Regions from separate parts of the Martinezella sp. CNPSo 3964 genome, predicted to be linked through region 1. Evidence: predicted binding sites of a transcription regulator. Region 1 holds the regulator's gene; the other holds the start of a gene.
The links. The regulator PhoB, encoded in region 1, activates phosphate uptake and scavenging genes when phosphate is short. The targets are predictions, from matches to a motif close to TGTCATNNANCTGTCAT.
Positions count from the first base shown of each region.

Region 2: AC13Q5_RS18190 (DUF47 family protein) is a predicted target of PhoB. The motif match lies at 1,878-1,894, and genes of this name have one in related genera.

Region 1 covers NZ_JBXSOW010000007.1:137,903-141,109, reverse strand. Annotated here, with positions in the region: gene pstB (phosphate ABC transporter ATP-binding protein PstB) at 1-203, shown strand, start outside; gene phoU (phosphate signaling complex protein PhoU) at 255-968, shown strand; gene phoB (phosphate regulon transcriptional regulator PhoB) at 1,000-1,683, shown strand; gene AC13Q5_RS21805 (GcrA family cell cycle regulator) at 1,776-2,303, opposite strand; gene AC13Q5_RS21800 (acetylornithine transaminase) at 2,729-3,207, shown strand, end outside.
Region 2 covers NZ_JBXSOW010000005.1:362,104-365,310, forward strand. Annotated here, with positions in the region: gene mntR (manganese-binding transcriptional regulator MntR) at 1-47, opposite strand, end outside; gene AC13Q5_RS18185 (inorganic phosphate transporter) at 213-1,217, opposite strand; gene AC13Q5_RS18190 (DUF47 family protein) at 1,217-1,858, opposite strand; gene AC13Q5_RS18195 (LLM class flavin-dependent oxidoreductase) at 2,023-3,105, opposite strand; gene AC13Q5_RS18200 (ABC transporter permease subunit) at 3,193-3,207, opposite strand, start outside.

The DNA of each region.
Region 1 (3,207 bases):
AGGTCGAAGACCTTATCCACGAGCTGCGGGAAAATTTCACGATCGTCATCGTGACGCATTCCATGCAGCAGGCAGCCCGCGTTTCGCAACGCACCGCAATGTTCCACCTCGGCCACCTGGTCGAGGAGAATGACACCGATAAGATGTTCACCAATCCCGACGATTTCCGCACGCAGGATTACATCATGGGCCGTTTTGGTTGATGATGTCAGGCGCGCGGCTCATTTCACACAGTTCACCTTGAGGATAGAAAAATGGTCTCCACTCACATTCTCTCTGCCTACGACGAAGACCTGAAGTTCCTGACGCGCCGCATTGCGGAAATGGGCGGCCTGGCCGAGCAGATGGTCAGCGACAGCGTACGCGCGCTCGTCAACAGCGATGCCGGTCTTGCCCAGAAGGTCATTTCCGACGACGTCGTTCTCGACCATGCCGAGCGCGAAGTCGGCGACAAGGCGATCGTCACGATCGCTCGCCGCCAGCCGATGGCAGCCGACCTGCGTGAGATCATGGGTTCGATCCGCATCGCCTCCGACCTGGAGCGTGTTGGCGATCTTGGCAAGAACACCGCCAAGCGCGTCATCGCCGTTCAGGGCACCGGCGTTCCACGCCGCCTCGCTCGCGGCATCGAGCACCTCTCCGAACTGGCGCTGAGCCAGCTCAAGGAAGTTCTGGATGTCTACGCGACCCGCTCGCCCGACAAGGCCGTGTCGATCCGCGAACGCGACGAGGAAATCGACGCAATGTACACCTCGCTGTTCCGCGAGATGTTGACCTACATGATGGAGGATCCGCGCAACATCACCACCTGCACGCATCTTCTTTTCTGCGCCAAGAACATCGAGCGCATCGGCGACCATGCCACGAACATCGCCGAGACGATCTATTACATGGCGACAGGCGCGCAGCCGGAAGGCGAGCGCCCGAAAGACGATACCGCCAACACCGTCGGCGCGGTGACGGAATAATCTGGAAGCGAAGAAAGGAGACCATAGGCGCATGGTTCCGAGAGTTGCTGTTGTAGAAGACGAGGAAGCGCTTAGCGTTCTGCTGCGCTACAATCTTGAGGCCGAAGGCTTCGAGGTCGACACGATCCTCAGAGGCGATGAGGCTGAGCTGCGTCTCCAGGAGCGCATCCCCGATCTCCTGATCCTCGATTGGATGCTCCCCGGTGTATCCGGCATCGAGCTCTGCCGCCGGCTGCGTATGCGGCCGGAGACGGAGCGCCTGCCGATCATCATGCTGACGGCCCGCGGCGAGGAAAGCGAGCGCGTGCGTGGGCTTTCCACCGGCGCGGACGATTACGTCGTCAAGCCGTTCTCGACGCCGGAGCTGATGGCCCGCGTCAAGGCGATGCTGCGGCGTGCCCGCCCGGAGGTTCTCTCCACGGTGCTGCGCTGTGGCGATATCGAGCTGGACCGCGAAACCCATCGCGTCCATCGCAAGAGCCGCGAAGTGCGGTTGGGGCCAACGGAATTCCGCCTGCTGGAATTCTTGATGTCCTCGCCTGGACGCGTCTTCTCGCGTTCGCAGCTGCTCGACGGCGTATGGGGGCACGATATCTATGTCGACGAACGCACCGTCGACGTCCATGTCGGCCGTCTGCGCAAGGCGCTGAATTTCTCCAATATGCAGGATGTCATCCGCACCGTTCGTGGCGCGGGCTATTCCATGGAAGCCTGAGCGGCAAGGCCGCTCGGGCATTACGACATAGCGGCGGAAATATAAAAACGGGCCTCGAGGGGCCCGTTTTTCTTGGGTTTTGCTTATGGTTTTCAGCCGTTGTTGCGTCGGCGATCATGCACCGGCTGGTAGGCCATGCGCTGATGATAGGTGCAATAAGGCGACGAATCCGGGCTGTCGTTGCCGCAGAAGTGGAAATCATCCTTCAGCGGGTCGCCGACCGGCCACTTGCAGGTGCGTTCCGTCAGTTCCGTCAGGCCGAGCCGGCGGGAGATCGGAACGACGACATTTGCAGCCGGGCGATATTGAATTTCGTTGACGGAATCGACCTCGATCTCTTCCTTCAGCATGGTTGCGCCCTGCTGACGGGTGACCACCGTGCGGGTAGCAACGCGCGATCCGTAGCTTGCGGCGCGAGGCGCTGCGGCGCTGCGCTTCGGCGTGCGCGCTGTGGTTGTCGTGCCGCCCGCCTTCGCTCGACCGGGAAGGTTCAGGCGATGCACCTTGCCGATGACGGCATTACGGCTCACGTCACCGAGCTGCGCAGCAATTTGGCTGGCGCTCAACCCTTCGGACCATAGCTTTTTCAGCTTCTCGACGCGTTCGTCTGTCCAATTCATGCCCTGTCTCCGCTGTCGCGTTTCCGATGGCAGAATCCCTCACCATTGCCTCGCATGGGAACAAGGCGCGAAACGCTCTAAAATTGTGGTGACTAGTTCCGCCGCATGCAGTCTAGCAATTGGTTTTTAACCTAGTGTGAGGCTGACTCCGTGACAAGAGTCGCGAGAATCTTGAGGAATCGATTTCGAGGTTTTCCCCAACTTGCTGCCCAGGCGTGGCATTTCTGCAATAGGCGCCGCCGAACCCATCTCTTTCGCCCGCAAGCGCTATCTCGCACCTGCTAAAGCGCCAGTTTTGTTGACATCGCGGTGCAAAACATCAATAGTGCCCAAGCCGCCGCAAGGCGGCATTTTTGATTTTTTCGGACCCGTTTCATCAAATGGAAGCGATCGGTCCTTAAAGTTGTGATCGAGGAGATATGGCCATGGCCGAGACCACGCCGCTTTATGACACCTATATGCGCGCTCCGCTACGGTTCGAGCGAGGCGAGGGCGTCTGGCTGGTCACCGAAAATGGCGAGCGCTACCTCGATTTCGCGGCCGGCGTCGCGGTCAACTCGCTCGGCCATGCCCATCCCCATCTTGTTGCCGAATTGAAGGCCCAGGCTGACAAGGTCTGGCACCTTTCCAACCTCTATGAGGTGCCCGGTCAGGAGAAGCTGTCGAAGCGGCTGACGGAAGCCACCTTCGCCGACAAGGTGTTCTTCACCAATTCGGGTGCAGAAGCGCTGGAATGCGCCATCAAGACGGCACGGCGCTATCAGTTCGCCAAGGGGCATCCTGAAAAGTTCCATATCATCACCTTCGAAGGTGCGTTCCATGGCCGCACGATCGCGACGATCGCTGCCGGTGGTCAGGAAAAGTATATCGAAGGTTTCGGTCCGAAGGCGCCGGGCTTCGACCA
Region 2 (3,207 bases), on a different contig from region 1:
TCGGTCGAAGAAAGACGACTTTCCAGGATGGTCGGCGGTTTGGTCAAGATGGCGCACCTTCGCAAGGCTAAGAAAGTGGTGAAGATATTTAGCCTTGCCTATAAATAAATCGCAAGCGCAATAAAACCCTCATGGCGTTATAGTCACCTACAAATGGGATCAAAGTCTGGTTTGCGGTTGCGCGGGGGTCAAGCGTCTTTGCTGCGCGCAGATCAATGAAAGAGTCGAATAATCCAATAGGATAGCGCCGAAATCACGGCTGCAGCCGGCAGGGTGATGACCCAGGCGATGACGATGTTGCCGGCAACACCCCAACGCACAGCCGAGACTCTGCGGGCGGCACCGACACCGATGATGGCGCCGGTAATCGTATGGGTCGTGGAAACCGGTATTCCCAGCCAGGTCGCGGCAAAGAGCGTCAAAGCGCCACCCGTCTCCGCGCAGAAGCCCTGCATGGGATTGAGACGGGTGATTTTCGAACCCATCGTGTGCACGATCCGCCATCCTCCGAGCAACGTGCCTAAGGCCATGGCCGACTGGCATGAGAGAACCACCCACAAGGGAACGTGGAACGAGCCGCCGCCATATCCTTGAGAATATAGGAGTATCGCAATGATCCCCATGGTCTTCTGGGCATCGTTGCCGCCGTGCCCGAGCGAATAGAGCGAGGCCGAGAAGAACTGCATGATGCGGAAGGTACTATCGACGGCAAACGGCGTCTGCCGGACGAAGAGCCATGTCACGGCAAGCACCAGAAGCAGGGCAAGCATGAAGCCGATCAGTGGCGACATGACGATCGCGCCCGCCGTCTTGAGAACGCCAAGCCATACGATCGAACTGATGCCGACCTTGGCAAGGCCGGCGCCAATCAGCCCGCCGACCAGCGCATGCGACGAGCTCGACGGAATGCCGAATATCCAGGTGACGATGTTCCAGACGATTGCGCCCATAAGAGCGGAGAAGATGACCGACGCGTCGACGATCTTCGGGTCGATAATCCCCGTTCCAAGCGTCTCCGCGACGTGCAAGCCGAAGAACAGGAAGGCGATGAAATTGAAAAACGCGGCCCAAAGAACCGCATATTGCGGCCTGAGAACTCGGGTCGAGACGATGGTCGCGATGGAGTTCGCGGCATCGTGGAGACCATTCAGGAAGTCGAAGAACAACGCTGTGGCGATGATCGCCACCAGCAGCGGAAAGGCGAGCGAGGCCTCCATCAGACACTCTCGATCACGATGCCATTGATCTCATTGGCAACGTCTTCGAAGCGATCGACGACCTTTTCCAATTCGCCATATATCTCGCTGCCGATGATGTAGGCCATGGCGTTGGAGGCACCGTGCGTGCGAAAAAGATCCTTCAGTCCCTGCTCGTGCAGCTCATCTGCATGGCCCTCAGCTGTGATGATCTCTTCCGTGAGGTTGGCAAGCCGGGTGGCGTTGGCTCCCATGCGATCCAATAGCGGTACCGCCTCGGCGACGAGATAAGCCGCCTTGACGATCACTTCGCCCATCTGCTGCATGCGTGGATCGAAGCTCCTCTGCTCGAACAGGCGTATGGTCTTGACCGTTTTGTGCATCATGTCGATGGCGTCATCCATCGACATGATCAGATCCTTGATATCGCCGCGATCGAATGGGGTGATGAAGCTCTTGCGCACGGCAAGCAGTACGTTGCGTGTGATGTCGTCGGCCTGGTTTTCGAGCTCGACGATCAGCCGGCACTTTCCCTCAATGTCTTTACCGGAAAGCAGCTCGTTTAATGCTTCGGCAGCACCGACGATGGTGCGCGAGTGCTGCGCGAAAAGATCGAAGAAACGATCCTCGCGCGGCATGAGTTTGCGAAACCAGCCCAGCATCAAAGCTCCATGCGTCCATTGTCACGAAAGTGTCATAATTGACAAAATGCGGCTTGGAAAGGTTGGGGAGGATGATGTTTTCAGGCCTTGCTGACGTTTATTGTGGACGCCGCAACACCCGGCATCGGCCTCCGTTCAACGCGTACTGGTTTTCCGCCGCCGGATCACGCCGAAAGGTGCCCGCGCAACAGCGGCAGCAGTTGCTCACCCTGTCGTTTGATCTCGGCCAGGTAGGGCGTGTCGGAGAGGACGAAATGCGTGATGCCCAGATCGCGATATTTCCGCAGGGAACTGGCGACATCCTCGGCCGATCCGACCAGCCAGGTGGTGCCGGCACCGCCGCCGCCGAATTTGCCCGGTGCGGTATAAAGATTGTCGTCGAGTACGTCGCCGCGCACGGTGAGATCGAACAGGCGTTTCTGGCCGACCGCGATCGATTGCCGGTGATCGTTCCAGCCGACCCCCTTGTTTTTCGCCATCTCGGCAACTTTCGCCTCGGCATCGGTCCAGGCCTGCTCTGTCGTGTCGCGCACCAGCGTTGTAATGCGCAGTCCGAATTCCAGCGGCGGCAGATCGCGATCAAGGTCTCTGCTTAGTGCCTTGAGCCGGCTGATCCGCTCAGCGATGTCGGCGAGTGGCTCGCCCCAGAAAAGCTGAACATCGGCCTCCGTGGCGGAAACGCGCTCTGCCGCGTCCGAAGCCCCGCCGAAATAGAGCTTGGGATGCAGGCGTTTCCCGCGGGGCTCAATGCGCGGCGCAGCCGTAGATTCGCTGACGCGAAAGTGCTCTCCCTCATAGGTGACATTCTGCTCGGTCCAGAGCTTGCGGGTGAGCCGCATGAATTCCTTGGTGCGGCCATAGCGATGGGCTTGATCACCCTCGCTGTCGCCATAGGCGGCAAGATTGTCCTTGCCGGAAACGATGTTGACGCGCACGCGGCCGCCGCTCAGCTGATCCAGCGTGGCAGCGGCAGACGCGAAGTGCGCCGGTCGCCAGTAGCCGGGGCGGATTGCGATGAGCGGCTCGAAGCTGGTGGTACGCATGGTGAGCGCAGCCGCGACGGTGAAGGTGTCGGGTCGGCCCCAGCCGGTCCCGATCAATGCGCCCTTCCAGCCGTGATCCTCCAGTGCTCTGGCATGGCTGGTGAGCGTTTCCAGGCTGTTATGGTTCTCGACGGCGGAATCGCCGCGATGGCCCGGTTTAACATCATTGGGGATGTACCAGAGAAATTCGCTGTTATCGCTCATGCCTGCGCCTGTAAGTCTTTCTGGATCGAATGACGGATTTAGTGGTGAAGAAGGCCGCGAGCGACATTGGCTCGCAGACCGTTGCGGCTAAAGCTTGCCCTT